DNA from 3 places in the Paenibacillus sp. FSL K6-1096 genome. Region 2 is predicted to be linked to each of the others. Evidence: a T-box and tRNA genes for the amino acid it is inferred to sense, from the RefSeq annotation. Region 2 holds a T-box; the other regions hold tRNA genes.
What was found. The T-box of region 2 lies ahead of metG (methionine--tRNA ligase). A T-box ahead of a tRNA ligase gene usually reads a tRNA of that ligase, here a tRNA-Met.
Positions count from the first base shown of each region.

Region 1: it encodes a tRNA-Met, which carries the amino acid that the T-box ahead of metG (methionine--tRNA ligase) is inferred to sense. The anticodon was not compared.
Region 3: it encodes a tRNA-Met, which carries the amino acid that the T-box ahead of metG (methionine--tRNA ligase) is inferred to sense. The anticodon was not compared.

Region 1 covers NZ_CP150274.1:2,635,389-2,645,428, reverse strand. The annotation lists rRNA gene MHI24_RS11625 (16S ribosomal RNA) at 341-1,901, shown strand; rRNA gene MHI24_RS11620 (23S ribosomal RNA) at 2,229-5,155, shown strand; tRNA gene MHI24_RS11615 (tRNA-Asn) at 5,219-5,294, shown strand; tRNA gene MHI24_RS11610 (tRNA-Ser) at 5,298-5,387, shown strand; tRNA gene MHI24_RS11605 (tRNA-Glu) at 5,417-5,491, shown strand; tRNA gene MHI24_RS11600 (tRNA-Val) at 5,515-5,590, shown strand; tRNA gene MHI24_RS11595 (tRNA-Met) at 5,620-5,693, shown strand; tRNA gene MHI24_RS11590 (tRNA-Asp) at 5,709-5,786, shown strand; tRNA gene MHI24_RS11585 (tRNA-Phe) at 5,840-5,915, shown strand; tRNA gene MHI24_RS11580 (tRNA-Thr) at 5,929-6,004, shown strand; tRNA gene MHI24_RS11575 (tRNA-Tyr) at 6,010-6,095, shown strand; tRNA gene MHI24_RS11570 (tRNA-Trp) at 6,102-6,175, shown strand; tRNA gene MHI24_RS11565 (tRNA-His) at 6,204-6,279, shown strand; tRNA gene MHI24_RS11560 (tRNA-His) at 6,323-6,398, shown strand; tRNA gene MHI24_RS11555 (tRNA-Gln) at 6,418-6,492, shown strand; tRNA gene MHI24_RS11550 (tRNA-Gly) at 6,499-6,573, shown strand; tRNA gene MHI24_RS11545 (tRNA-Cys) at 6,582-6,655, shown strand; tRNA gene MHI24_RS11540 (tRNA-Leu) at 6,681-6,759, shown strand; gene MHI24_RS11535 (ABC transporter permease) at 6,848-7,999, opposite strand; gene MHI24_RS11530 (nuclear transport factor 2 family protein) at 8,091-8,870, opposite strand; gene MHI24_RS11525 (TetR/AcrR family transcriptional regulator) at 9,066-9,662, shown strand.
Region 2 covers NZ_CP150274.1:6,632,100-6,642,139, reverse strand. The annotation lists gene gndA (NADP-dependent phosphogluconate dehydrogenase) at 1-223, opposite strand, end outside; gene MHI24_RS29100 (hypothetical protein) at 490-1,086, opposite strand; gene MHI24_RS29095 (MFS transporter) at 1,324-2,613, opposite strand; gene MHI24_RS29090 (aminotransferase class I/II-fold pyridoxal phosphate-dependent enzyme) at 2,759-4,234, shown strand; gene MHI24_RS29085 (DUF1292 domain-containing protein) at 4,351-4,674, opposite strand; gene MHI24_RS29080 (copper amine oxidase) at 4,758-5,312, opposite strand; gene MHI24_RS29075 (DUF3892 domain-containing protein) at 5,480-5,716, opposite strand; gene MHI24_RS29070 (GNAT family N-acetyltransferase) at 5,806-6,249, opposite strand; gene MHI24_RS29065 (hypothetical protein) at 6,340-6,549, opposite strand; gene MHI24_RS29060 (site-2 protease family protein) at 6,624-7,661, opposite strand; T-box leader at 7,831-8,097, shown strand; gene metG (methionine--tRNA ligase) at 8,102-9,814, shown strand; gene MHI24_RS29050 (aldo/keto reductase) at 9,849-10,040, opposite strand, start outside.
Region 3 covers NZ_CP150274.1:4,669,644-4,679,683, forward strand. The annotation lists rRNA gene MHI24_RS20645 (16S ribosomal RNA) at 1-985, shown strand, start outside; rRNA gene MHI24_RS20650 (23S ribosomal RNA) at 1,221-4,146, shown strand; rRNA gene rrf (5S ribosomal RNA) at 4,341-4,457, shown strand; tRNA gene MHI24_RS20660 (tRNA-Ile) at 4,522-4,598, shown strand; tRNA gene MHI24_RS20665 (tRNA-Asn) at 4,602-4,677, shown strand; tRNA gene MHI24_RS20670 (tRNA-Ser) at 4,682-4,771, shown strand; tRNA gene MHI24_RS20675 (tRNA-Glu) at 4,916-4,990, shown strand; tRNA gene MHI24_RS20680 (tRNA-Val) at 5,140-5,215, shown strand; tRNA gene MHI24_RS20685 (tRNA-Met) at 5,245-5,318, shown strand; tRNA gene MHI24_RS20690 (tRNA-Asp) at 5,334-5,411, shown strand; tRNA gene MHI24_RS20695 (tRNA-Gln) at 5,503-5,577, shown strand; tRNA gene MHI24_RS20700 (tRNA-Lys) at 5,607-5,682, shown strand; tRNA gene MHI24_RS20705 (tRNA-Leu) at 5,699-5,782, shown strand; tRNA gene MHI24_RS20710 (tRNA-Gly) at 5,790-5,864, shown strand; tRNA gene MHI24_RS20715 (tRNA-Arg) at 5,875-5,951, shown strand; tRNA gene MHI24_RS20720 (tRNA-Pro) at 6,078-6,151, shown strand; tRNA gene MHI24_RS20725 (tRNA-Gly) at 6,164-6,234, shown strand; gene MHI24_RS20730 (WYL domain-containing protein) at 6,851-7,804, shown strand; gene MHI24_RS20735 (DNA-binding protein) at 7,981-8,823, shown strand; gene katA (catalase KatA) at 9,017-10,040, opposite strand, start outside.

The DNA of each region.
Region 1 (10,040 bases), 3.2 Mb from region 2:
TCTTTTTTTATTTGTTTTTAGGGTTGACTTGGGCGCAGATCGTATGTTAAATTATAACTCGTCCCTCTGACATTGCGATGTGTTGCAAGACATTCGTAAGTCAGCCGCAAAAAGAAAATAAAAAAATGGTTGACTAAAACGAGGGCGCTGTGATATATTATAAAGGTCGCTGCTGAGACAAAATAAAGCGACAAAAGATGTGCTTGATCTTTGAAAACTGAACAACGAGTGAGTATCGGAAATCACTTTGGTGATTCCAAATTAGAGAATGTAAATTCTCGTCAGATGTTTCAAAATGAGCTATCGCTCTTTCTATAAGCGCTTACTTCGGTAGGCGACCTAATTGGAGAGTTTGATCCTGGCTCAGGACGAACGCTGGCGGCGTGCCTAATACATGCAAGTCGAGCGGAGTCTGGTTGGAAGCTTGCTTCCAACTTGGCTTAGCGGCGGACGGGTGAGTAACACGTAGGCAACCTGCCCCTAAGACTGGGATAACTACCGGAAACGGTAGCTAATACCGGATAATCTCTTTCCTCTCCTGAGGGAAGAATGAAAGGCGGAGCAATCTGCCGCTTGGGGATGGGCCTGCGGCGCATTAGCTAGTTGGCGGGGTAACGGCCCACCAAGGCGACGATGCGTAGCCGACCTGAGAGGGTGAACGGCCACACTGGGACTGAGACACGGCCCAGACTCCTACGGGAGGCAGCAGTAGGGAATCTTCCGCAATGGGCGACAGCCTGACGGAGCAACGCCGCGTGAGTGATGAAGGTTTTCGGATCGTAAAGCTCTGTTGCCAGGGAAGAACGTCCGGTAGAGTAACTGCTGCCGGAGTGACGGTACCTGAGAAGAAAGCCCCGGCTAACTACGTGCCAGCAGCCGCGGTAATACGTAGGGGGCAAGCGTTGTCCGGAATTATTGGGCGTAAAGCGCGCGCAGGCGGCTATTTAAGTCTGGTGTTTAAACCTTGGGCTCAACCTGGGGTCGCACTGGAAACTGGGTGGCTTGAGTACAGAAGAGGAAAGTGGAATTCCACGTGTAGCGGTGAAATGCGTAGAGATGTGGAGGAACACCAGTGGCGAAGGCGACTTTCTGGGCTGTAACTGACGCTGAGGCGCGAAAGCGTGGGGAGCAAACAGGATTAGATACCCTGGTAGTCCACGCCGTAAACGATGAGTGCTAGGTGTTAGGGGTTTCGATACCCTTGGTGCCGAAGTTAACACAGTAAGCACTCCGCCTGGGGAGTACGGTCGCAAGACTGAAACTCAAAGGAATTGACGGGGACCCGCACAAGCAGTGGAGTATGTGGTTTAATTCGAAGCAACGCGAAGAACCTTACCAGGTCTTGACATCCAACTAACGAAGCAGAGATGCATCAGGTGCCCTTCGGGGAAAGTTGAGACAGGTGGTGCATGGTTGTCGTCAGCTCGTGTCGTGAGATGTTGGGTTAAGTCCCGCAACGAGCGCAACCCTTGACTTTAGTTGCCAGCAGGTAGAGCTGGGCACTCTAGAGTGACTGCCGGTGACAAACCGGAGGAAGGTGGGGATGACGTCAAATCATCATGCCCCTTATGACCTGGGCTACACACGTACTACAATGGCCGGTACAACGGGAAGCGAAGCCGCGAGGTGGAGCCAATCCCAGCAAAGCCGGTCTCAGTTCGGATTGCAGGCTGCAACTCGCCTGCATGAAGTCGGAATTGCTAGTAATCGCGGATCAGCATGCCGCGGTGAATACGTTCCCGGGTCTTGTACACACCGCCCGTCACACCACGAGAGTTTACAACACCCGAAGTCGGTGGGGTAACCCGCAAGGGAGCCAGCCGCCGAAGGTGGGGTAGATGATTGGGGTGAAGTCGTAACAAGGTAGCCGTATCGGAAGGTGCGGCTGGATCACCTCCTTTCTATGGAGAATCGTCTTCTGCGATGAAGACATTCAAATCGGAAGCTTAGCTTCCACCAATCAGGTTTAGGCCTGTTACTCACTCGTTGGTCAGTTTTGAGAGTTTAAGCTCTCAACTTGATCCTTGAAAACTGGATACCGAAACGAATTTGCGTTTTAGAACATTCCTTTAAGCTGAACTTGTGTAAGCAAGTTTGAAGTTTTTAGTTATACTGAGCGATGGTTTTGGATTGTGAGCGACCTTTGGCTTTGAATATTCCAGCGGGCGGATTTATCCGTACGCGCTATTCAAAACAAGATGAGCGAATAAGCCAATACCGGAGCGATTGGTTAAGCTACTAAGAGCACACGGAGGATGCCTAGGCGCCAGGAGCCGACGAAGGACGTGGCGAACAACGAAACTGCCTCGGGGAGCTGTAAGCAAGCTTTGATCCGGGGGTGTCCGAATGGGGAAACCCAGCTGTGGTAATGCACAGTTACTCGTATCTGAATACATAGGATACGCAGAGGCAGACCAGGGGAACTGAAACATCTAAGTACCCTGAGGAAGAGAAAACAATAGTGATTCCGTCAGTAGCGGCGAGCGAACGCGGAACAGCCTAAACCAAGGGGCTTGCCCCTTGGGGTTGTGGGACGTCTCACATGGAGTTACAAAAGGTTAAGGTAGGCGAAGAGGTCTGGAAAGGCCCGCGATAGAGGTAAAAGCCCTGTAGCCAAAAGTTTAACCCCTCCGAGACGGATCCCGAGTAGTGCGGGGCACGTGAAACCCCGTATGAATCTGGCAGGACCATCTGCTAAGGCTAAATACTACCTGGCGACCGATAGTGAATCAGTACCGTGAGGGAAAGGTGAAAAGCACCCCGGAAGGGGAGTGAAATAGAACCTGAAACCGTGTGCTTACAAAAAGTCAGAGTCCTCTATATGGATGATGGCGTGCCTTTTGTAGAATGAACCGGCGAGTTACGTTCAACATGCAAGGTTAAGGTGAGAAGCCGGAGCCGCAGCGAAAGCGAGTCTGAATAGGGCGACTGAGTATGTGGGCGTAGACCCGAAACCGTGTGATCTACCCCTGTCCAGGGTGAAGGTGCGGTAACACGCACTGGAGGCCCGAACCCACGTACGTTGAAAAGTGCGGGGATGAGGTGGGGGTAGCGGAGAAATTCCAATCGAACTCGGAGATAGCTGGTTCTCCCCGAAATAGCTTTAGGGCTAGCCTCGGTGAATGGAGTGGTGGAGGTAGAGCACTGATTGGGTGCGGGGCCCGCAAGGGTTACCAAGCTCAGTCAAACTCCGAATGCCACTTACTTCTTGCCGGGAGTCAGACAGTGAGTGCTAAGATCCATTGTCAAAAGGGAAACAGCCCAGACCATCAGCTAAGGTCCCCAAGTGTGTGTTAAGTGGGAAAGGATGTGGAGTTGCACAGACAACCAGGATGTTGGCTTAGAAGCAGCCACCATTGAAAGAGTGCGTAATAGCTCACTGGTCGAGTGACTCTGCGCCGAAAATGTAACGGGGCTAAACACACCACCGAAGCTATGGCTTGATGCTTTGCATCAGGGGTAGGGGAGCGTTGTATGTGGGTTGAAGGTGTACCGTAAGGAGCGCTGGACAGCATACAAGTGAGAATGCCGGTATGAGTAACGAAAAGATCAGTGAGAATCTGATCCGCCGAAAGCCCAAGGTTTCCTGAGGAAGGCTCGTCCGCTCAGGGTAAGTCGGGACCTAAGGCGAGGCCGACAGGCGTAGTCGAAGGACAACAGTTTGAAATTACTGTACCACCGTAATCCGCTATGAGCGATGGGGTGACGCAGGAGGGTAGTGACGCGGACTGATGGATGTCCGTCTAAGCAGTGAGGCTGGTGTGCAGGCAAATCCGCACACTGTTAAGGCTGGGCTGTGATGGGGAGCGAAAATTACAGTAGCGAAGGTCATGATCTCACACTGCCAAGAAAAGCCTCTAGCCAGGAGAAGGTGCCCGTACCGCAAACCGACACAGGTAGGCGAGAAGAGAATTCTAAGGCGCGCGGAAGAACTCTCGTTAAGGAACTCGGCAAAATGACCCCGTAACTTCGGGAGAAGGGGTGCCTCGGTAGGGTGAATAGCCCGAGGGGGCCGCAGTGAAAAGGCCCAAGCGACTGTTTAGCAAAAACACAGGTCTGTGCGAAGCCGCAAGGCGAAGTATACGGGCTGACGCCTGCCCGGTGCTGGAAGGTTAAGGGGAGTGGTTAGGGGTAACCCGAAGCTATGAACCGAAGCCCCAGTAAACGGCGGCCGTAACTATAACGGTCCTAAGGTAGCGAAATTCCTTGTCAGGTAAATTCTGACCCGCACGAATGGCGTAACGACTTGGGCGCTGTCTCAACGAGAGATCCGGTGAAATTTTAATACCTGTGAAGATGCAGGTTACCCGCGACAAGACGGAAAGACCCCATGGAGCTTTACTGCAGCTTGATATTGAATTTGGGTACGATCTGTACAGGATAGGTGGGAGCCGTGGAAGGCGGAGCGCAAGCTTCGCTGGAGGCGCCGTTGGGATACCACCCTGATCGTATCTAGGTTCTAACCTGGTACCCTCAGCGGGTACGGGGACCGTGTCAGGCGGGCAGTTTGACTGGGGCGGTCGCCTCCTAAAGAGTAACGGAGGCGTTCAAAGGTTCCCTCAGAATGGTTGGAAATCATTCGAAGAGTGCAAAGGCAGAAGGGAGCTTGACTGCGAGACCTACAAGTCGAGCAGGGACGAAAGTCGGACTTAGTGATCCGGTGGTACCGCATGGAAGGGCCATCGCTCAACGGATAAAAGCTACCCTGGGGATAACAGGCTTATCTCCCCCAAGAGTCCACATCGACGGGGAGGTTTGGCACCTCGATGTCGGCTCATCGCATCCTGGGGCTGAAGTAGGTCCCAAGGGTTGGGCTGTTCGCCCATTAAAGCGGTACGCGAGCTGGGTTCAGAACGTCGTGAGACAGTTCGGTCCCTATCTGTCGTGGGCGCAGGAAATTTGAGAGGAGCTGTCCTTAGTACGAGAGGACCGGGATGGACGTACCGCTGGTGCACCAGTTGTTCCGCCAGGAGCATGGCTGGGTAGCTACGTACGGACGGGATAAGCGCTGAAAGCATCTAAGCGTGAAGCCCCCCTCAAGATGAGATTTCCCAGTATGTAAGACCCCTTGAAGACGACGAGGTAGATAGGTTGGAGGTGGAAGTGCAGCAATGCATGGAGCTGACCAATACTAATCGGTCGAGGGCTTATCCAATAAACTAACACACAAATTCGTTTCGGATTCAGTTTTCAGGTGATCAAGACCTGATATGTATATTCCCTGATAGCTCAGTTGGTAGAGCACTCGACTGTTAATCGAGTTGTCACAGGTTCGAGTCCTGTTCGGGGAGCCATATGGAGAGGTGTCCGAGTTTGGCCGAAGGAGCACGATTGGAAATCGTGTAGGCGCCACAAGCGTCTCGAGGGTTCGAATCCCTCTCTCTCCGTAGCAGTACTTCATTATGTTCCACAGCATGGCCCGTTGGTCAAGGGGTTAAGACACCTCCCTTTCACGGAGGTAACATGGGTTCGAATCCCATACGGGTCACCAATATCATCATACGGTTCTCATTTGGAGGCTTAGCTCAGCTGGGAGAGCATCTGCCTTACAAGCAGAGGGTCGGGGGTTCGAACCCCTCAGCCTCCACCATCTATAATTAAATAGATTTTTACTAATGACGCGGGGTGGAGCAGCCCGGTAGCTCGTCGGGCTCATAACCCGAAGGCCGCAGGTTCAAATCCTGCCCCCGCAATTAACCTTTTACTTTGGAACCGTGGTGTAGTTGGCCTAACATGCCTGCCTGTCACGCAGGAGATCGCGGGTTCGAATCCCGTCGGTTCCGCCATTCTTAATTGCTTCAGGGATGAGAATTAATCATCTTGAAAGAATCACTTTTATGGCTCGGTAGCTCAGTCGGTAGAGCAAAGGACTGAAAATCCTTGTGTCGGGGGTTCGATTCCCTCCCGCGCCACCATACAATTTAATATGCCGGTGTAGCTCAATTGGTAGAGCAACTGACTTGTAATCAGTAGGTTGGGGGTTCAAGTCCTCTCGCCGGCACCATCCGTGGAGGCTTAGCGAAGTGGCCAAACGCATCAGACTGTAAATCTGCTCACGTACGTGTTCGGTGGTTCGAATCCATCAGCCTCCACCATTTTTTAGGGGCATAGTTTAAAGGTAGAACAACGGTCTCCAAAACCGTTGGTGTGGGTTCAATTCCTGCTGCCCCTGCCAATTTAATATCCTATAAAAGAATCACATGGCGGCCGTGGCGAAGGGGTTAACGCACCGGATTGTGGTTCCGGCATTCGTGGGTTCGAGACCCATCGGCCGCCCCATTTCTTTTATAAGAATGTTAAGGTATTGCAACAACTTCATATGGCGACTGTGGCGAAGGGGTTAACGCACCGGATTGTGGTTCCGGCATTCGTGGGTTCGAGACCCATCAGTCGCCCCATTTATTTCAAAGCAAATTTTGGGGATTAGCCAAGCGGTAAGGCAACGGACTTTGACTCCGTCATTCATAGGTTCGATTCCTATATCCCCAGCCATTATATGCGGACGTGGCTCAGCGGTAGAGCATCGCCTTGCCAAGGCGAGGGTCGCGGGTTCGATTCCCGTCGTCCGCTCCATTTCTTTCGGTGCCATAGCCAAGTGGTAAGGCAAAGCTCTGCAAAAGCTTTATCCCCAGTTCAAATCTGGGTGGCACCTCCATTATTTTTTTGTTTCACTTATATATGCCGGCGTGGCGGAATGGCAGACGCGCTCGACTCAAAATCGAGTGGGAAACCGTGGAGGTTCGAGTCCTCTCGCCGGTATCATTTATTAATAAGAACAGCCCTTTAGATGGAAAATCTAATGGGCTGTTCTTATATTTATTACACCGGTAACAGAAGTAGGGGACGCCTATGCCGCTCGACCGGCCTTAAATCCGGAAGCGAGCAGCAGGGCCAAAAATCCCACGGCGACGCCCCACAAAACGAAGGCGTTTGAGCCGACCGCATCCAGCCCTCCGAAATACATCACTTCCCGAAGTCCTCCTGCCGCGAACCGCAGTGGCGTCCACGAATAGATCCAATCACGGGTCGTCTCTGACAAGAACTCTGGAGCCATGTTCAGCAGCGGCATAGAGAAGAACATCAGCAGTACGAGCAGCGGTATTCCACGGATTCCGATCCAATTCAGCAAGGAAGATTGTAACAAGAAGAAGGCCGATCCGGCCAACCAAAGGAATAACCACGTCTCCTTCGCGTTCACCAGTTCCATGCCGTACCAAGATGCAGCCATCCATACGGTAAAGCAAGAGGCTAGGCCGACGATCACAAGTCCCCCGATAGCCTGCAGCGCGCTGACTGTCCATCTCCTTGAACCCGCAGCAACCGCCTTCTGGCCAGCCAGAAACAAGATTATACCGGTCACCATGCTGCCGATCCATATGGTCTGGGTCAACAAACCTGGCGCATTCCCTGACGCACTATTCACCCCGGGAGGATGCACGACTTCTTCCTGAATGTTCACCGGTGTCATTAAAGCTTTAGCTGTTTCAACCGGAATCTGCTCTGTTTGCTGTCCGATCTGCTCAAGGAGCTGTTGTAACAGTTCCCCGCTGATCATTTTCATCGCTTGCCCCATTGCTTGTCTTATGACCATCGTGGCTTGGGTGTTCATACCCTCGTTAAAGATGATTTTTACATTAGCGGGAACCGGCGAGTGAGTTGCTAATGAGAGTAAGCTGCTGCTCAGATCCGCCGGAATGACCATCGCTCCGTAATATTCGCGTTTATCCAATCCTTCCCTGGCCTTTTCCTCGGAATTTACGACATGCCAGACGAATGGCATTGCCGGGTCTGAGACCAGCTTTTTCCGGATCATTTCCCCTACCGCAAACGTTCCTCCAGCCGCCAGCTCTGCCGGCCGGTCAAGGATAACGAGGGCCACCGGGAGCTCTTTTGGCTTCGATCCTAGCACTGATCCCATTATCGCTCCCCCGAATACAGTCAACACGATCAGAACAAGCACTAATCCAAGCCACGTCATTTTTTGTGTTACTATTCTCATCATTTTCTTCCTCTCGTTACATTCGTGAAGCGAAAGACACCACTGAAATTAAATTCGGCGATGTCTTTTTGCGATTTAGCTATTACAAACTTCAAAATCGATTGTTCGTATTTTTTCGCTTTTCTTCCGGCAGAATGGCCTCGATTACGTCCCAATGTTCAGCGATCTTTCCATCCTGTACGCGGAACAGATCATAGAAAGCAGTAGGCTGGCCATCAAATAGACCCTCACTCACGGTAAGAACAAAATCGCCTTGCCCGATGATCTGATGGATATGAGTATATTGAAATTCAACTTTTTTCTCCTTCATAGCCTGCAAAGCAGCGTGAAGGCCAGAGAGGCCGTCTGCAATATGTGGACTATGCTGAATGTAGGTATCTCCATCAAAGTAAGAGGCAAGCAGCTCTGGGTTCTTCCCGAGCAGGATGTTTTCCACATAGCTTTTGACAAATGCTTTGTTGGCCTCCGTCTTGCCGATATCCTTAATCGTAACCGGGCCGTCAATCATCGTATGATTGCTTGGAGTCTTTTCCACCATCTCTTGTAAATTGTCCCAATGTTCAACGATTAGTCCATTCTCAAACCGGAAGATATCAAATACGATTTTAGGGCCGTGAAAATGATATACCGAATGAAGAGCCACAACATTTCCATCAACTAACGCCCGCTTAATGTTTACCTTTGTGCCCATGTCCTTTAAATGATCAAGAGCACCAAGCATGTTTTCCCGGCCATCGAGTAAGGCCTGGTTGTGCTGAATATATTGATCAGGGTGAACGTTAGCCCTAATCGCTTCGGGATTGCCGCTCTCAAAACTTTCCAGCACGGCGATTGCCTTATGTACAAGCTCATTTTGATAGTTGAATGTCATTGGTGAATCCTCCTTAGAGTTATTTAGTCATTCGGATAAATAATGAACAGTCGTTGTTTATTTATCTTGTGCTCATTATAATAAAGGTTAATATAACGCTCAATATTCAATATTTTTAATTTTGAAGTATAATGGACAACTCATACTAGCTTTGTCGCTTAATGGCGCTAAATAAATTGAGGAGGCAAGGACACAATGAACAAAAAAACCGACTTAAGAATACTGCGCACGAAGCAATCGATTCGAAAGGCGTTTGATGAGCTTATTCAGGAAAAAGGATATGAGGCGATAACGATCCAGGATATTGCCGACCGGGCGATGATCAATCGGAATACATTTTATCTTCACTACCAAAACAAGCCTGATTTATTAGATACATGTATGAATGAATTGTTAAGCGATTTAAAGGAGGCAGTCGTTCTTTGTCCGATCAGCATGATTCCTTTCAGTATTTCTCTGCTTGAGACAGTCATGCAGACTGTACTGGAGCATATTTCTCAAAATATGAGCTTTTACCGTTCCATGTTGATTGATGAAAATCGAATCTATCCGTTTCGAGCGAAAATGGAGAATATCATTAAGGGTAAATTAATAGAGGGGTGGAAGCCTGCCCAGGAAAACTCCTCATCAGAGATATCCAAGGAGTTGCTGATCGAATTCCTCGGATCGGCTTTCATGGGAATTGTGATTTGGTGGCTTAAAAGCGATGAGCCCCTTCCTGCAGATAAAGTTTCATCTCAGTTTAGCAGAATCGTTGCCTATGGGCACTTAAGAGCTGCCGGTATTGATTGAAAAAAAGCCGAGTCTGTGCTACTATCAGAAAAATACAAATTTAGCGAAGAAGAGAAGGCTATGCCATAGCGTTTATGTCCAGAGAGCGGAGGGATTGCTGAAACCTCCGTCGTAACGCAAGTATAGTGTCGTCTCCGAGCTGTTGACCGAACGCGGTAAACGTGATTGCACGCCCGTAAGTAGGACCAACCGGCCTGGCATCCGTTAACATGCTGAAGGTATAGCATCGGCTGTACCTCATGAGACTGCAATTGCGAGATTGCAGTAAACCTGGGTGGTACCACGAACAACCCCTTTCGTCCCAAGGCTTCAAGCAGCAGCTTCGAGCCTTGGGAGGGAAGGGGTTATTTATTTAATACCAACAGGCGATGAAGAGAA
Region 2 (10,040 bases):
GAACCATAATCAGAATCTTGCGCGGAACCTCCAGCGATTGTACGAATTCTTCAACAGAGAACGTACCTACCAGATTCTTGCCTGCTGCTTCGGCCACCAGATCATGTGTCTTCTCCGGTGAACGGTTAAACACGGATACGCTGAAGCCCTTGCTCTCGATGTTAAGAGCCAAATTTTTGCCCATTACCGCCAAGCCAATTACGCCAATTTGTTGTTTTGACATCTGGTTCTCCACCCTTTGCACCCTGTATTTTTGTGAAATCCATTCTCGCAGTATAAGAATACCACCCTTTGTCAGAGACAGCAAAGTTCTGCCTGCGAAAGAGAGATTAATTTCATTGACAAACCATCAAGCATCAAGGAAATTCTCACAATGATTATTTTAACGGTTTTGCGCGCAGAAGTGAACCCCTGTCCACAAGTTGAATATCAGAAGGAAGGGCACCCCGCAACGGGATGCCCTTCATACCTGATGTTCGGCTTACGTAATCACCATTCCAGTGCAGCCAGCTCCCGGGCCAGCTGCTGCAGCCTGGCCGTACAGGCGGCCGCCGCTTCAGCATCCCTGCTCCGCATGGCCTCATTCAGCCGGTCCAGCTGCTCATCCACCGCCAGCCTGCGGTCAAGGATGCGCTCCTCGCCATAGGTGGAGTAGAACAGCTTCGTCAGCTCCTGATCCGACAGCACCGGACCCTTCTGGTACAATACCCGCTGCTGGTAGCCGGAAATTTCCACCAGCCGGATGACTTCACCGAACAGGATATTCTCTATAATGATCTGACGGTCGCGGAAGCGTTTGACCACGGCGTGCCCTCTCATATCACCGATCAGCTTCTCCATCCATTCTGCAAGCCGTGCATCGCGGATCATATAATCCCCCACAAGCTTGTAGCCGTCCTTAATCCGCTGGAAGCGCAGCTTCACCAGCTTGCGGCCGGTGCGCACCGAGATCAGAAATACAGTCTCATTCTCACTCCAGTACAGGGAATAGCCTTCCTTAATCAGATCCTTGATTAGATCCTGGATATGTTGTCTGTCAAACCGGAGCTCCAGATTGCAGTACTCCACTTCATCGTTTTTGTTCACGGCACTCCCCCCTAACTGCTTGGTTTAAGCATAGTCAGCTTCAAGGCTTAACTTCAGAGCAGAACAGACTGCCGGACCTCGCTTACAGCTTGTGATATGATGTGTTCGGCTTACAATTATCTTATACTTCATTTTATGTAACGGTAACTTGGTTTATTGACTATTTTTAACCGTTTCCTGGCTTTTCCAAACATAAAAGCGGCAGGCCCCGGCATCATCCGGGGCCTGCCTGTGTAATTAATGGGCGTTGCCGTGCTTCAGCTTCGTCCGGCGGACAATCAGCAGATGCAGGCCGAAGAGCAGAACCATGACACCGGCGCTGGCCAGGAACGGTGCGCTGTGGCTGACCCTATCCCACAGCCTGCCGGACAGCACCGGCCCGGCCACCATCCCTGAGCCCTGAAGGGTCAGAAATAGCCCCCAGACCGTCCCCCTTTCCCCCTTAGGCACCTGCTTGGCCACAAAGGCATTCCAGGCCGGGAGTATCAGCGCATAGCTGATGCCGACCAGCGCGACCGCTGCGAAGGCCAGCGGCAGCCAGCGGACCTGCGAGAAGAAGGTCAGCGAGCAGGCAGCCAGGAGGAAGCCGATATTCAGAAATACGGTGGTGCCGATCTTGTCGACCAGCTTGCCGGCCGGAATGAGCGCCAGCACGGTAATCCCTCCGCCGGCAATCAGCAGCAGGCTGAACTGGTTGGGGGTCACATGCAGCTCAGACCGGGCGAAGAGCGTAACCACCGGGGTCATCAGCCCGATCGCGAAGGCCTGCAGGAACAGCGCCGGGAACAACAGGCGGCTCACCTTCAGGGAAGAGGTCACCTGGGTCCAGGTCGTCTTCAGGCTCCGCAGCGGCTGGAATGGCTTCCGCGGAACGGCCGTGCCGTCAGGGTTCAGCTCACGGACCACACGCGGCGCATGGCCGCCGATGCGTGAGGGAAGGAACAGCGCCACAGCCACAACGGCTGCCGCGAAGCCCATCAGCACCAGGAAAACGGTGCGGTAGCCCTGTCCGCCATGGTCCATCATGAAATTGACGATAATCGGACCGACCCCGGTTCCGGCCAGCGATGCCATCTCCACCGCCCCCATTGCCGCCCCGCTGCTGCCGCTGCTGGTGGAGCCGGCCAGCTCGGTAATGCCGGTCATCGTACAAGGCCACAATGGAGAAGTGCCGATCCCCAGGATCAGACAGGCGATGGACAGGGTTACCGCATCCTTGGCATAGATAATCAGGCCCACCGCCACGACCAGCAGCAGCAGCGCCCCGGTCATCGTCCAGCGGAACCCGATCCGCTCCATCACCCAGCCGAAGGGGCTGCGGAACAGGTTGTCGCCCAGATATTGCAGCGCGAAGGCGAAGCCGACCACCGTGACGGAGAGCCCGAGAATATTCTCCATGTAGACCGGCAGCAGGGCTACAAGCAGCGAGCCTTTGACGAATTCCACCAGAAAAATAATAATCCACATTTCCAAAATGAACGGTGTGGCTAAATTAATATGCATACGTTGCGCCGCTTTGCCAGTCATTTCATCACATCCTAGTATTATGGTGATTGATTTGTTATACTGATGCTTGCTCAAGTAGAAATGGTTAACCTGACCCCCGGGGGAAGGTTTCCGTTTCAGCGGGAAGCATAAATTCACTCTTCGCGAAAGGTTGTGACAGCATTAAATGAATCAGAAAGCTACTCCCCTCTTCACCGCTCTCAAAAAGCACGCCGCCGGAAATCCAGTTCAGTTCCATATTCCGGGGCATAAGAAGGGGCTCGGAACCGATGCCGAATTCCGTGAGTTTATCGGCGATAACGCTCTATCCATAGATTTGATCAATATTGCACCGCTTGATGACCTTCATCAGCCCAACGGGGTGATCCTTGAAGCTCAGAAGCTGGCTGCAGAGGCCTTCGGCGCCGATTACACGTATTTCAGTGTACAAGGCACGAGCAATGCCATCATGACAATGATCCTCTCTGTTTGCTCAGAAGGAGACAAAATTATTGTGCCGCGCAACATTCACAAATCCGTGATGTCGGCCATTATTTTCTCCGGAGCCAAGCCTATATTTGTCTCTCCTGTACAGGATGAGAATCTTGGGATAGACCACGGCATTACTACCAGCTCGCTGGAAAAGGCGTTAAGGCGCCATCCGGATGCCAAGGGTGTCCTTGTCATCAACCCCACGTACTTCGGCGTATGCGCCGACCTGCGTGCGATTGTCGATCTGGCCCACAGCTACGGGGTTCCCGTGCTGGTGGACGAGGCACATGGAGTACTGATTCATTTTCATGAGGACTTACCGGTGTCGGCCATGCAGGCCGGCGCAGATCTGGCGGCAACCAGCGTCCACAAGCTGGGCGGCTCGATGACGCAGAGCTCGGTACTGAACCTTAATGCTAAGACCGGTCTGGTCAACCCGCAGCGGGTACAGACCATGCTCAGCATGCTCACCACAACGTCAACTTCCTATATTCTGCTTGCTTCGCTGGATACCTCCAGACGCAACCTGGCCCTGCACGGCCATGAGATGGCGGCGAGAACCATTGCGTTGTCCAACTATGCCCGCAAGGAGATTAACGAAATCGACGGCCTGTACAGCTTCGGCAAAGAAATTCTCGGCACGGAAGCCACATTTAATCTGGACCCGACGAAGCTGAGTATCCATGTCCGCCATCTGGGAGTCACCGGCTATGAGACCGAGAACTGGCTACGCCAGAAGTACAACATCGAAGTCGAAATGAGCGACATGTATAATATTCTGTGCCTGATTACCCCCGGAGATACCCAGGAGTCCGTAGATAAGCTGATCGCGGCGCTGCGGGTGCTCTCGGCGATTCATTACAGCAAGGGCGAAATCTATGAGCTCAAGGTGCAGGTGCCGAATATTCCGCAGCTGGCGCTAATTCCCAGAGATGCCTTCTACGCCGATACCCAGCTCGTTCCGTTCCGCGAATCAGCCGGCTACATTATTGCTGAGTTCATCTATGTCTATCCGCCGGGAATTCCGATTCTTCTCCCTGGAGAAGTAATTACCCAGGATAACATTGACTATATCATTGACCATGTAGAAATCGGATTGCCGGTTAAGGGGCCCGAGGACCGCAGCATTACCAATATCAAAGTCATTGTCGAGGCTGAACCGATCTCTTAAGCGGGACAACCCCGGCAAGCGCAATACAAAACCCCGATCCGCCTAAGCGGATCGGGGTTTTGCCTTTGGGGCGGCAGCTTGTCCGGCACACACCCAAATGAAGGAGTGACTGGGATCTATTCTTGCTGGGCAAGCAGCTCGTTATAAGCTTCTTCGACAGCTTTCCATTCAGCTTCATCTTCAATGTTGTACAGAACCATCTCTTCGTCCTCTTCTTCCATACGAAGAATGATCCCGTCGGCTTCAGGATTCTCGCGTTCGAGCAGCAGGGCGTACAACTTCTCACCTACATCAAACGTTTCCACCAGTACCATTTCCACATCTTCGCCCTGCTCGTTCGTCAAGGTCAGCACAAACTCCTCGTGCTCATGGTCGTGATCATGTCCGCAACCGCATGCTTCACCATGTTCATGGCCATGCTCATGTTTGTGATCGCTCATTGAAATACCTCACTTTGATTGAATTATCCTACATTTGGTATCGTAACACGTAAGATAAAGCAGGTCAATTTGCGGAAGACGGCTTAATTCTTCGATGAGGCCGTAACGACCTTCTCGGACACAAGAATGTAATCTCCGTTCTTCGAGGCCTTCATGAAGAAGCCTACACTGTACTTGCCGGATTCCTTGAAGTCATAGGTGAATTCCGGAGTGGAGAACCAGAAATCCTCATTCTTGGACCCGCCGGAATCCTCCAGAATATCCTTCACATTCCCTGACGGATCGGTGATCGCTACCTTCACAGCCGAGATGCTCTCCTTCAGGCTGTCCACCTGGGTCAGAATCTTCATCTTCAGCTTGCCGGTATTAACATTGCCGAATACGGTGTCGCCCTTGAACAGCACAATATGAACATTAGGCTTCATAATTGTCACCCGGCCAGAGCCGTCCCAGGTGACGATGCCGCCTGCTTCCCGCGCCGGAATATAGGCCTTGCCGTCAATCAGATAACCGCCGTCAGCCAGCTCTCTGCCGTTACTGGACACTTTGATCCTCTGATTCACCGCGTCAGCGAATAAATATGACCCGCCCATCATGGAAAATACGATTACGCACAGTGCAATTTTTCTCCATCTCATTGTAATGCCCCTCCAAGTAATTCATGCTGTTAATGTATACTGCGAACCGGGCGACAAGTTGCGCAGAATTCAGGGAATTATTTCTTTTTGCAGAAGGAGAATTAAAAAAACCGGACAACAGCGTCAGTAAGACGCCTGTCCGGCTGTTTGCTGTTATTTATGCCCGGCTAAAAGGACGGAAGCTGATCCAGATTGTTCGTCGGATCACCGTCGGCATCACCGCGGATATACATTTCGCCGTCTTTGCCTTTGAACACATTAACTCCTTCAATGCTTCCGGACTGAACCTCCTGAAGCGCCTGCTGATAATCCAGCACACGGCCGGACGAGGTCTGGAACTGGGTCAGGTCTCCGTCACCGTTGCGCTTAGCGGCAGTAAAGCGTTCCCGTTGATTATTCATCACGCAGAATCTCTCCTTCACACTTGGATTAGCCTCCATCAGGCTCACCTCTAGCATGTCCATAAGGTTGAAAGAGTATGTACCCCGGCCGATTACAGGGCCTTCTGCATTCTTACATGGAGAATCCCCGCATCATAGAAGGGCTCTTGGGAAATCACCTCATACCCCAGCTTGCGGTAAAAAGCCTCCGCCTGACACTGCGCGTCAAGGACCGAAGCCGCAAGTCCCAGCTCACTGGCCCGCTCCTCCATCGCCAGCAGCAGAATCCGGCCGTATCCCTTGGTACGGTAGTCACGGTGGACGGCAATCCGCTGCATTTTGGCGGTTCCCGCCTTATAGTAGATCAGCCGTCCGGTCGCTACCGGCTGCCCGTTATCCATGAGCAGGAAATGATGCACGTTATCGCTGATTACATCATATTCGTCAATTTCTTCTTCCACCGGCACCTTCTGTTCCTCCACAAACACCTGCTTGCGGATATCCAGTGCCATCTTAAGCTGTTCCTCAGTTGTGATATGAACGATCTCTGCTGCCATCCTTCCGGCTCCTCTCTGTAGCTCCAATCAATATTGAGGATTATACAGAATTATTAATATTCTGTATAGAGCCTGAAGCCTCTGAGCCTTTTACGGCGTATCGTAGACCTCTTCTGGAATCGAGCCGTCATACACATCCCGCAGCACCGGCGAATTCAGGCGATCCTGCAGGCCCAATCCTCCATCCAGCCCCGGCATAAGCTGAACTCCCGTATATTCAGGAAGCTCCTTGCCGCCTCCGCAGCCTGCTGATCCAATTAGAAGACAGGCCCCCATCGACAGAAGAGCTAATTTTGTCATGCGCATTGTAATGCCCCCTTCTTCATTCCGCTGCTATCCAGCTTTGACGAATCGGGAGGCTCATAAACGAATATTTATAAATTTACATTCCCCACAACATGAACCAGATACATCATGCCCCCGAGAATTCCGGCCAGAGCAAAATAGGCAATCCCGTATCTCCAGCGCGAGGCTGCCGGCACCTCATAATATTTCTCGTTGTCGTACACCGTGAAGCTGATCTCGCACTGCATCTTCAGATGCAGCTTCATATCCACATAGATCTGCTCCAGCTGCGCAATCCTGACCTTGCGGATCAGGGACTGCACCGGCATCGTTGTCGTCCCGTAATAGTCCAGGTTCTCCCAGTGCACACCTACATATTGCTGGCGTTCCAGATCGCTGTAGGTGGTAAAAGGCAAGTCCCGTCTATGCTCAGGCCCCGGGATCAGATAGCCCTGCTCCTGAAGATTCTCGATCGGAATCAGGAAGCTTTTTAACACCGCATGACCCTGATTCCTCTTCCGCTGGCTGATGTATTTCTTGTACAGATCATAAGCGAACAGCAGCCAGATAATGAAGAACAGCACCGACTTCAGATACAGTATGACCACGAAGCCTCCCACCAGTCCGACCAGCCACAGCCAGCGCGAGACCGCCGTCGCAATTCTCCCCCCGTCCAGCGGGTGGATCGGCAGCAGATTGATCAGATTCAGGAAGAACCCGATGTAGGCGAGTGAATATAATAGCGGGCTATGATAATAATAGGCAGCTCCAAAGACAACCGCTGCGCCAATACTCCCCAGCACCGGTCCGCCAAAAGCCACATAAGCTTCCTCCCTGGCATCCAGCGGCTGCTTCTTCATCGTAATCAGCGCGCCCATGAACGGGATAAACAGCGGTGCGCTCACCGGCAGTCCGATCCGCTTGGCAGCAATCACATGCCCAATTTCATGCACAAATAATAAGGCCACGAAGCCTGCGGCGAATTCCCAGGGTGAGACCAGGGCGTAGGCCCAGATCGATACCAGCATGGAGATCAGCGGCCCCGCGATTTTCCCCAGCTTCAGCAGAGACAGCAACGCTTTCCCCTTGAGCAGCAGCAGCACTGCTCCGCTGCCCAGCCAGCCCATGGCTCCTGAGCTTTTCTTTTGTTCCTGCTTATTGTCCGGCAATAGTCTCAATCTCCTTATTGTCTCTTCCTCTCTACTGTCGCACATAAACATGGTGTTTGGCAAATATCGGGAGGGTGTTGACATAGACCTCACCTGCCGTATATGATATCCAGTAATTAGGATAACCACAATGGCTATGAAGAGAAAGAGTACCCTGGCAATTCTTTCACAGAGAGCTCCGGATGCTGAAAAGGAGTAAAGAAAACCCTCGGGAATATGGTCTCAGAGCTGCGCACCGAAGCCCATGAACGGGCTGTAGGCTGTGCCGGAACCCGCATCCGTTAACGTGCTAGGGTATACCCGCTATTTTTGCGGAAGTACCTGAAGAGGTGAATGCCGCAAGGCATTGATGAATTTGGGTGGTAACACGTGAGCACAGGCTCTCGTCCCTATAGGGGATGAGTGCCTTTTTTGCGTTCCACATCATAAAGGAGGATAAAGAGATGACAAACATTTTTATTGGAGGGGCTTGGCCGTATGCCAACGGTTCCCTGCATCTGGGCAGGCTGGCCAGCATTCTGCCGGGAGATATTCTGGCCCGCTACCACCGCGCTAAAGGAGATGCTGTGCTCTATGTATCGGGCAGCGACTGCCATGGCACACCTGTCGCTGTGCAGGCATCGAAGGAAGGGGTCTCTCCCGGTGAATTCGCCAGCCGGTATCATGAGGAATTCGCCGATTGCTTCCGTGCCCTTGGCTTCACGTATGACCTGTATACGCGGACGGATCAGCCGCATCACCACAGCACGGTGCAAGAGCTGTTCCTGAAGCTGCTGGATCACGGGTATCTGTACCAGAAATCCACGCTGCAATGTTATTGTGAGCAGGACCAGCGTTACTTGCCGGACCGTTACGTGAAGGGAATCTGTCCGGTCTGCGGACAACAGGCCCGGGGAGACCAATGCGATTATTGCTCAACCATTCTTGATCCGGTCGACCTGCTGGAGCGCACCTGTGCCCTCTGCGGGGCCCCGCCTGTACTGCGCTCTACGGTGCATTACTATCTGTCGCTGTCCAGCTTCCAGAACGCCCTCACAGAATATGCGGATTCGGCACAGGGCTGGCGGGATAACGCGGTCCGGCTGACCCGGAGATATCTGCAGGAAGGGCTGCAGGACCGTGCCGCCACGCGGGATCTGGACTGGGGTGTGGAGGTTCCCGCTGACGGCTTCGCAGGCAAAAAAATCTATGTATGGATCGAGGCCGTCAGCGGTTATCTGTCAGCCAGCAAGCAGTGGGCCGCAGAGACCGGACGATGTTGGGAGGATTTCTGGATTGATTCAGCCGGGCAAGCGGATTCCGCTGAGCCTTCAATAACCGCTTACTATGTACACGGGAAGGACAACATCCCTTTTCACAGCCTGATCTGGCCGGCCCTCCTGCTAGGTGCTGAAGGCTTGCATCTGCCGGACCGGATCTTCGCCTCTGAGTATCTGACCCTGGAAGGGGAGAAGTTCTCGACCAGCCGCAACTGGGCCGTCTGGGTGCCGGATATCCTCAGCCGGTATGATCCCGATTCGATCCGCTATTTCCTAATTGCGAATGGCCCGGAGAAGCGGGATGCCGATTTCTCCTGGAGAGAATTCATCTACAGCCATAACAGCGAGCTGCTGGGCGCCTTCGGCAACTTCGTGAACCGCAGCCTGGCGTTCGTGAACAAGTTCTGGGAGGGCAGTGTTCCAGACGGTACACTGGACGAAGCCTGGGCCGGCAGCCTGGATGAGCTGTATAAGGAAGCCGGACGGCTGATTGAAGCCGGTCATTTCAAGGAAGCCCTTGAATTCATCTTCTCCCGCATCCGCGAGGCCAATAAGTATTTCGACCAGCAGCAGCCGTGGCTGCAGGTGAAGCAAGACAAGACTGCTGCCGGCCACACGCTTTATACTTGTGTACAGATCATCGGCAACCTGGCTAACCTGCTGAACCCGTTCATCCCCTTCTCCTGCGGGAAGATCAGAGAGTTCCTGTCCCTCGGTGAACCTGTGTGGCATCCGGTCACTGTGCCTGCGCACCAGCCCGTAACGAGGCTGGAATTGTTGTTCGAGCGGATCGATGTAGAACGGATTCAGGAGGAGATAGAGCGGCTGCAAGCCGATCCGGGGCAGAACTGACAGGCTTACCGGAGGATTGCGTTAATCCAAAAGATCAAGTGGGGTAACGTTCTCCGGCTGCAACACCCTGCGGGGAGATCCGCTCAATCCGGGCGAGCTCCTCCGCTGTCAGGGTAACCTGCAGCGCTCCCAGGTTCTCTTCTACCCGCGTGAGCCGCTTCGTTCCCGGGATGGGCACAATCTGCTCGCCTTGGGCCAGAAGCCAGGCTAACGCAAGCTGGGCCGG
Region 3 (10,040 bases), 2.0 Mb from region 2:
TGGGCGTAAAGCGCGCGCAGGCGGCTATTTAAGTCTGGTGTTTAAACCTTGGGCTCAACCTGGGGTCGCACTGGAAACTGGGTGGCTTGAGTACAGAAGAGGAAAGTGGAATTCCACGTGTAGCGGTGAAATGCGTAGAGATGTGGAGGAACACCAGTGGCGAAGGCGACTTTCTGGGCTGTAACTGACGCTGAGGCGCGAAAGCGTGGGGAGCAAACAGGATTAGATACCCTGGTAGTCCACGCCGTAAACGATGAGTGCTAGGTGTTAGGGGTTTCGATACCCTTGGTGCCGAAGTTAACACAGTAAGCACTCCGCCTGGGGAGTACGGTCGCAAGACTGAAACTCAAAGGAATTGACGGGGACCCGCACAAGCAGTGGAGTATGTGGTTTAATTCGAAGCAACGCGAAGAACCTTACCAGGTCTTGACATCCAACTAACGAAGCAGAGATGCATCAGGTGCCCTTCGGGGAAAGTTGAGACAGGTGGTGCATGGTTGTCGTCAGCTCGTGTCGTGAGATGTTGGGTTAAGTCCCGCAACGAGCGCAACCCTTGACTTTAGTTGCCAGCAGGTAAGGCTGGGCACTCTAGAGTGACTGCCGGTGACAAACCGGAGGAAGGTGGGGATGACGTCAAATCATCATGCCCCTTATGACCTGGGCTACACACGTACTACAATGGCCGGTACAACGGGAAGCGAAGCCGCGAGGTGGAGCCAATCCCAGCAAAGCCGGTCTCAGTTCGGATTGCAGGCTGCAACTCGCCTGCATGAAGTCGGAATTGCTAGTAATCGCGGATCAGCATGCCGCGGTGAATACGTTCCCGGGTCTTGTACACACCGCCCGTCACACCACGAGAGTTTACAACACCCGAAGTCGGTGGGGTAACCCGCAAGGGAGCCAGCCGCCGAAGGTGGGGTAGATGATTGGGGTGAAGTCGTAACAAGGTAGCCGTATCGGAAGGTGCGGCTGGATCACCTCCTTTCTATGGAGAATCGTCTTCGGAAGTGGAGACATTCAAATTTGAAATCTAGCCGGTCGGCTAGTTACTCACTCGTTGGTCAGTTTTGAGAGTTTAAGCTCTCAAAGGTAAGAACCTTGATCCTTGAAAACTGGATACCGAAACGAATTTGCGTTTTAGAACATTCCTTTAAGCTGAACTTGTGTAAGCAAGTTTAAATTTAGTAATGCTGAGCGATTTTCCTACCGGAAAACGCATTGGTTAAGCTATTAAGAGCACACGGAGGATGCCTAGGCGCCAGGAGCCGACGAAGGACGTGGCGAACAACGAAACTGCCTCGGGGAGCTGTAAGCAAGCTTTGATCCGGGGGTGTCCGAATGGGGAAACCCAGCTGTGGTAATGCACAGTTACTCGTATCTGAATACATAGGATACGCAGAGGCAGACCAGGGGAACTGAAACATCTAAGTACCCTGAGGAAGAGAAAACAATAGTGATTCCGTCAGTAGCGGCGAGCGAACGCGGAACAGCCTAAACCAAGGGGCTTGCCCCTTGGGGTTGTGGGACGTCTCACATGGAGTTACAAAGGAATATGGTAGGCGAAGAGGTCTGGAAAGGCCCGCGATAGAGGTAAAAGCCCTGTAGCCCAAACTGTGTTCCCTCCGAGACGGATCCCGAGTAGTGCGGGGCACGTGAAACCCCGTATGAATCTGGCAGGACCATCTGCTAAGGCTAAATACTACCTGGCGACCGATAGTGAATCAGTACCGTGAGGGAAAGGTGAAAAGCACCCCGGAAGGGGAGTGAAATAGAACCTGAAACCGTGTGCTTACAAAAAGTCAGAGTCCTCTATATGGATGATGGCGTGCCTTTTGTAGAATGAACCGGCGAGTTACGTTCAACATGCAAGGTTAAGGTGAGAAGCCGGAGCCGCAGCGAAAGCGAGTCTGAATAGGGCGACTGAGTATGTGGGCGTAGACCCGAAACCGTGTGATCTACCCCTGTCCAGGGTGAAGGTGCGGTAACACGCACTGGAGGCCCGAACCCACGTACGTTGAAAAGTGCGGGGATGAGGTGGGGGTAGCGGAGAAATTCCAATCGAACTCGGAGATAGCTGGTTCTCCCCGAAATAGCTTTAGGGCTAGCCTCGGTGAATGGAGTGGTGGAGGTAGAGCACTGATTGGGTGCGGGGCCCGCAAGGGTTACCAAGCTCAGTCAAACTCCGAATGCCACTTACTTCTTGCCGGGAGTCAGACAGTGAGTGCTAAGATCCATTGTCAAAAGGGAAACAGCCCAGACCATCAGCTAAGGTCCCCAAGTGTGTGTTAAGTGGGAAAGGATGTGGAGTTGCACAGACAACCAGGATGTTGGCTTAGAAGCAGCCACCATTGAAAGAGTGCGTAATAGCTCACTGGTCGAGTGACTCTGCGCCGAAAATGTAACGGGGCTAAACACACCACCGAAGCTATGGCTTGATGCTTTGCATCAGGGGTAGGGGAGCGTTGTATGTGGGTTGAAGGTGTACCGTAAGGAGCGCTGGACAGCATACAAGTGAGAATGCCGGTATGAGTAACGAAAAGATCAGTGAGAATCTGATCCGCCGAAAGCCCAAGGTTTCCTGAGGAAGGCTCGTCCGCTCAGGGTAAGTCGGGACCTAAGGCGAGGCCGACAGGCGTAGTCGAAGGACAACAGTTTGAAATTACTGTACCACCGTAATCCGCTATGAGCGATGGGGTGACGCAGGAGGGTAGTGACGCGGACTGATGGATGTCCGTCTAAGCAGTGAGGCTGGTGTGCAGGCAAATCCGCACATCATAAGGCTGGGCTGTGATGGGGAGCGAAAATTACAGTAGCGAAGGTCATGATCTCACACTGCCAAGAAAAGCCTCTAGTCAGGAGAAGGTGCCCGTACCGCAAACCGACACAGGTAGGCGAGAAGAGAATTCTAAGGCGCGCGGAAGAACTCTCGTTAAGGAACTCGGCAAAATGACCCCGTAACTTCGGGAGAAGGGGTGCCTCGGTAGGGTGAATAGCCCGAGGGGGCCGCAGTGAAAAGGCCCAAGCGACTGTTTAGCAAAAACACAGGTCTGTGCGAAGCCGCAAGGCGAAGTATACGGGCTGACGCCTGCCCGGTGCTGGAAGGTTAAGGGGAGTGGTTAGGGGTAACCCGAAGCTATGAACCGAAGCCCCAGTAAACGGCGGCCGTAACTATAACGGTCCTAAGGTAGCGAAATTCCTTGTCAGGTAAATTCTGACCCGCACGAATGGCGTAACGACTTGGGCGCTGTCTCAACGAGAGATCCGGTGAAATTTTAATACCTGTGAAGATGCAGGTTACCCGCGACAAGACGGAAAGACCCCATGGAGCTTTACTGCAGCTTGATATTGAATTTGGGTACGATCTGTACAGGATAGGTGGGAGCCGTGGAAGGCGGAGCGCAAGCTTCGCTGGAGGCGCCGTTGGGATACCACCCTGATCGTATCTAGGTTCTAACCTGGTACCCTAAGCGGGTACGGGGACCGTGTCAGGCGGGCAGTTTGACTGGGGCGGTCGCCTCCTAAAGAGTAACGGAGGCGTTCAAAGGTTCCCTCAGAATGGTTGGAAATCATTCGAAGAGTGCAAAGGCAGAAGGGAGCTTGACTGCGAGACCTACAAGTCGAGCAGGGACGAAAGTCGGACTTAGTGATCCGGTGGTACCGCATGGAAGGGCCATCGCTCAACGGATAAAAGCTACCCTGGGGATAACAGGCTTATCTCCCCCAAGAGTCCACATCGACGGGGAGGTTTGGCACCTCGATGTCGGCTCATCGCATCCTGGGGCTGAAGTAGGTCCCAAGGGTTGGGCTGTTCGCCCATTAAAGCGGTACGCGAGCTGGGTTCAGAACGTCGTGAGACAGTTCGGTCCCTATCTGTCGTGGGCGCAGGAAATTTGAGAGGAGCTGTCCTTAGTACGAGAGGACCGGGATGGACGTACCGCTGGTGCACCAGTTGTTCCGCCAGGAGCATGGCTGGGTAGCTACGTACGGACGGGATAAGCGCTGAAAGCATCTAAGCGTGAAGCCCCCCTCAAGATGAGATTTCCCAGTATGTAAGACCCCTTGAAGACGACGAGGTAGATAGGTTGGAGGTGGAAGTGCAGCAATGCATGGAGCTGACCAATACTAATCGGTCGAGGGCTTATCCAATAAACTACCCCAAAAAGTGAAGAAGACGCTGACAAAGCGGATTCCGAGTACTTTCCGGGGGCCCCGTAACAAGGGCAAACGCAGATTTCTGTTTCGGATTCAGTTTTCAGGCGATTAAGCCTGGCAGGAAGTTAAACCGATGGTTTGATATTTTCTGTAGCGATTTCGAGAAGCGTAGGCTTCGAAAAATCACGTTTGGTGGCGATAGCGGAAGGGTTCCACGCGTACCCATCCCGAACACGACCGTTAAGCCTTCCAGCGCCGATGGTACTTGGACCGAAGGGTCCTGGGAGAGTAGGACGCCGCCAAGCGGGATTTCCCACACACATCTGTGGTATTTTTTTTGCCCTGATGGGTTGAATAGTGTATAAGAACGGGCCTTTAGCTCAGCTGGTTAGAGCGCACCTCTGATAAGGGTGAGGTCAGTGGTTCGAGTCCACTAAGGCCCACCATATTCCCTGATAGCTCAGTTGGTAGAGCACTCGACTGTTAATCGAGTTGTCACAGGTTCGAGTCCTGTTCGGGGAGCCACTTTGGAGAGGTGTCCGAGTTTGGCCGAAGGAGCACGATTGGAAATCGTGTAGGCGCCACAAGCGTCTCGAGGGTTCGAATCCCTCTCTCTCCGTAGCAGTACTTCTTTTGAATAGGGATGAGAACCCTCAGTGGTTCGTTGGAGCATAGGCTTCGTTAGCACTGCTTCGCAATCTCGTAACGAAGTGAAGAGTATCCCTCTCTCTCCGTAGCAGTACTTCATTACATTCCACAGCATGGCCCGTTGGTCAAGGGGTTAAGACACCTCCCTTTCACGGAGGTAACATGGGTTCGAATCCCATACGGGTCACCATTTTTGATGGGATGAGAATTCCCTGGGTTCGTTGAAGCATAGGCTTCGGAAGGAATACTTCGCAATCTCGTAACGGAGTGAAGAGTATCCCATACGGGTCACCATTTTTGATGGGATGAGAATTCCCTGGGTTCGTTGAAGTTTAACATGGAGGCTTAGCTCAGCTGGGAGAGCATCTGCCTTACAAGCAGAGGGTCGGGGGTTCGAACCCCTCAGCCTCCACCATCTATAACTAAATAGATTGTTATTAATGACGCGGGGTGGAGCAGCCCGGTAGCTCGTCGGGCTCATAACCCGAAGGCCGCAGGTTCAAATCCTGCCCCCGCAATTAACCTTTAACTCTGGAACCGTGGTGTAGTTGGCCTAACATGCCTGCCTGTCACGCAGGAGATCGCGGGTTCGAATCCCGTCGGTTCCGCCATTTTAATGGCATAAGGAATGAGATGGATTAAGGCAACAGGGATTGAGCATCCTATATTTCGAAGTATAGAGGTTCCACCTGATTCCGACATTGGGGATTAGCCAAGCGGTAAGGCAACGGACTTTGACTCCGTCACTCATAGGTTCGATTCCTATATCCCCAGCCATCATTTTTTGGGATTGAGTTCTTGTATGAGAGCCATTAGCTCAGTTGGTAGAGCACCTGACTTTTAATCAGGGTGTCGAAGGTTCGAGTCCTTCATGGCTCACCATTTTGTTATGACGTGTGCGCGTGTGGCGGAATGGCAGACGCACCAGACTTAGGATCTGGCGTTTCACGACGTGGGGGTTCAAGTCCCTTCACGCGCACCATGTTTTTGCGGACGTGGCTCAGCGGTAGAGCATCGCCTTGCCAAGGCGAGGGTCGCGGGTTCGATTCCCGTCGTCCGCTCCATATAGATTTTGCGCCCTTAGCTCAGCTGGATAGAGCGTTTGACTACGAATCAAAAGGTCGGGAGTTCGAATCTCTCAGGGCGCGCCATTTATCACTTCCTTGAATCATCTAAGTGTCCGTCAGATTCGAACGAGTTCGTTGAAGCATAAGCTTCGATAGCTCTACTTCGCAATCGGATGCGTAGCATCCGTATCTCTCAGGGCGCGCCATTAACGGGATGTAGCTCAGCTTGGTAGAGCACCTGGTTTGGGACCAGGGGGTCGCATGTTCAAATCGTGTCATCCCGATATTTCATCTGTGCGGGTGTAGTTCAATGGTAGAACTTCAGCCTTCCAAGCTGATAGCGTGGGTTCGATTCCCATCACCCGCTTATAGAAGTATTAGACAGTCCTTGGGCCATCCAGGGGCTGTTTTCTTGTTATTGAGGTAGTTCTCCGAACGTTGCGATGGGGGGAAGGGCCTCATGCTCCACAGCCAGTAACTATAAAAGAGAAATCCTGCATAAATTGCAACAATGCTAATCAATAGAAGCGGCATATGCAGAAATCCTGCACCAAATGCAACAAAACCATCCCTCATTTGCTCTAACCACCGGAATTTCTGCAGATAATGCAACAATCCTCCTCAGCAAGTAACAGTTACAGAGAAATCCTGCAAAATATGCAACATTGCTCTCCATACCAAGCGGCGGGGGAGGCATGTGGTCCGAACGTATGCGAAAAACCGAACACAATAGTCGATGCCACAGCAGATGGTCCGAACGTATGCGAAAAACCGAACACAATAGTCGATGCCACAGCAGATGGGCCGAATGTATGCAGACAAACCGAATTCAACCTCAACATGCTGGTGTAACGGACTTGGAGAAACGAATGGAGCCTGCCAGCCTGGTGCGCTTGTTTGCCGACAGCCTAGTTTCCCAAGAACTGGTATAGTAGAGCTGTGGAATCATTGACAACATTTACTTGGAAGCTGAGGGCATCGTTATGACAGACAAGGTAATTCGGATTTTCAAAATCATCAATGCGATTCAGGCCAATCCCGGGATTACAGCGGCGGACTTGGCCTACAGGTGCGAGGTCCATATTAGAACGATATACAGGGATCTTGAGGTTATCAGCCATTTCGCTCCGGTGACGAATGAGGGCAGGGGAACCGGCTACAGGTTCATGGGCAAATTCTTTCTATACCCGCTGGACTTCACGGAGCAGGAGTCTCTGGCGTTCTCGCTGCTGCCGTCGGTGCTGCATGAGCAGAAGATCCCGCCGGGATTTCATTCCGCATATGATAAGGTAATGGGGACCCATCTGAAGGAGAAGTCCAGACAGAACGGGCTGCTGGAGAACATCGCTGATATTATCCAGATGGGTACCCCGGCCTACCGCAAGAAGAGCCGGAATTTCCTGCAGCCGCTGATTGCAGCGATTCTGGAGCAGCGCAGCATCCGGGCAGTATACCATTCTCAATTACGCAATGAGATCACGGAACGGAAGATTGATCCGTATTATCTGGTTCCGCGGGATCAACGCTTTTATCTGATTGGCTATTGTCACCTGCAGAGCGCCATCCGTACCTTCCGCATCAGCCGTTTTCAGCAGGTCGAGATGACGGCGTCCACTTTCGATAAAGGCAATTTCAATATCAAGCAGTATCTGAAGAACACCTGGTCGATTCATCGGGGGACAAGAAATATTACGTTCAAGGTACGGTTTCACCCCGAGGTGGCGCGTTACATCAAAGAAGAAGAGCTGTTCGTACGTCCGCGGATGAGTGATGAAGGGGATGGTACCCTGCTGTTTGAGGTCACGGTTAACAATGAGCAGGAATTCACCAAATGGATTCTGCAATACGGACCGAATGCAGAGATTCTTGAGCCGCCGTCAGCCAGAGAGGGATTGAAGCAGCAGCTGGAGCAATGGCTGGATGTGTATCAGCAGTGAGAAACGTGCAGGTTTTTGTCTGATTTAGGGGAGCGTCTGTCGAAAAGATTAGATTGATCCATTGCATTGGGGATTAAGGTTTTTTGGAGGAAATTTATGTCGGGAAAGAATTGACCAGCGTGGGGAAACCGAGTATTATATGGAATATAATGGAATGATAGGAGGCAAGATAGAAATTGCTGGAACTGGATGGGATGAACGAGGACTCTTTGACAGATATGCTTAAGGTATCATTTTCATGGGAGAACTGGACGGCAATTCTTGAGATTTCGGACAAGCTCTTTGAACTCGCTATTATGACCTACGGCTCTCAGCAACAGGGGATGAAGAGATATTCCCTCAAGAAGAATATAGCGTATTATCTCGGGTACAGCGCCTGTATGAAAGGGATCGCTTATCAGAAGCTCGGGAATCTCGCTGAATCCAGAAAGTGTATCCGCCTGTATGAGGATATGAGCTGGATCAAAGACCTGAATCAGGAAGTTCTCACGGAAGTCGAATACTACAAGAATATTGCTATCGCCAACACTTTCGTCATTGATCTGCTGGAGGGTAAGACAGAGGTACTCCCCGATTACGTGGAATTCATCCGCAAGGGCGATAAGGAGGAGCTTCTGGCCTGTCTGATCACTGTGCTGGAGTCCGCCATCAAGTACAACTTCTGCATTGATTGGGTCCTCGATGAGTTCAAGGAACAATTGAAGGAATTGAGCTGCAGAGAGAAGAAGGAAGACATACGATACTACATAGATTACATGCATCTTAGCGCAATATATTTGTATAAAAGACAAAAAATTCATGATGCAATTAATTTGACTCTCTATATTTTGGTAATAAGTAGTAAACTTTATGATGGGACAGGCTTCCGGAAGATCGTTTCCTTTTACGAGCATATCCGCAGCCATGCCTCAGCTGAGCAGCAAGAATCTTACCGGAATATTATGAAAAATATCTTAGAGAGGGAGTTTTTAAAAGATGAAAAAGGCGATCTCGTTATTAACAGCCGTATTGCTGATTAGCACAACCGCAGTGGTCACAACGGCAGGCGCAGGTAGTGGCGGTCATCTCACAGGATACTCCGGCAATGTCTCTGTCAACAATCACGGTGCTGGGCATTAAGCTGACTCCTCTCAGGTTTTGCTTTAGGAGATTAATACTTATTAGAAACAGGGGTAAGCGACAGCTTACCCCTGTTTAGATTTTCAGATCATGTTACAATCCCAGTGCCTCGGCAATCCGCTGTCCGAACTCCGGGTCGGCCTTGCGGAAGTGGCCAATCTGGCGGAGCTTGATCTCATCCGAGTTCACCGGAGTCATGGCCTCGACAATGTTCCGCACCAGCCGTGCGCGTTCCTCTTCACTCAGCAGGCGGTAGAGATCCCCCGGCTGGGTGTAATGATCGTCATGATCATAGGCTACACTGTCAGCCTGGCCGGAGACTTCAAAAGCAGCCGCTTTATGCTGCGGCGACTCGGTGGCTCCGCCGAAGCTGTTAGGTTCGTAGTAGACAGAGCCGCCTCCGTTACTCGTGGCATTCATCGCGCCGTCACGCTGGTTATTGTTGACCTCGGCGATGGGCCGGTTAATTGGCAGCTGGTTGTGATTAGCGCCTACGCGGTAGCGGTGGGCATCACCGTAGGCGAACAGGCGGCCCTGGAGCATTTTGTCGGGTGAGGCTTCAATTCCGGGTACGAACGAGCCGGGCGAGAAGGTCGCCTGCTCCACTTCAGCGAAGTAATTCTCCGGGTTGCGGTCCAGCACCATGCGCCCTACCTCAATTAGCGGATAGTCCTTCTGGGACCATACTTTGGTCACATCAAACGGATCGAACCGGTAGCTGTTCGCATCCTCCTCAGGCATAATCTGCACATACAGTGTCCATGCCGGGAAATCCCCGTTGTCGATCGCATTGAACAAATCCTCGGTATGATAATCCGGGTGCTCGCCTGCCAGCTGTGCCGCCAGCTTCACATCCAGGTTCTGCACGCCCTGTTCGGTCTTGAAATGGTATTTCACCCAGACAGCCTGGCCTTCAGCATTGACCCATTTGAACGTATGGCTGCCGAATCCGTGCATATGGCGGAGGGTGGCGGGGATGCCGCGGTCAGACATGAGAATGGTGACCTGATGCAGCGATTCAGGCGAGAGCGACCAGAAATCCCAGACAGCTGTCGGGTTCTTCAGGTGGGTCTGCGGATGACGCTTCTGGGTATGAATAAAGTCCGGGAACTTAATG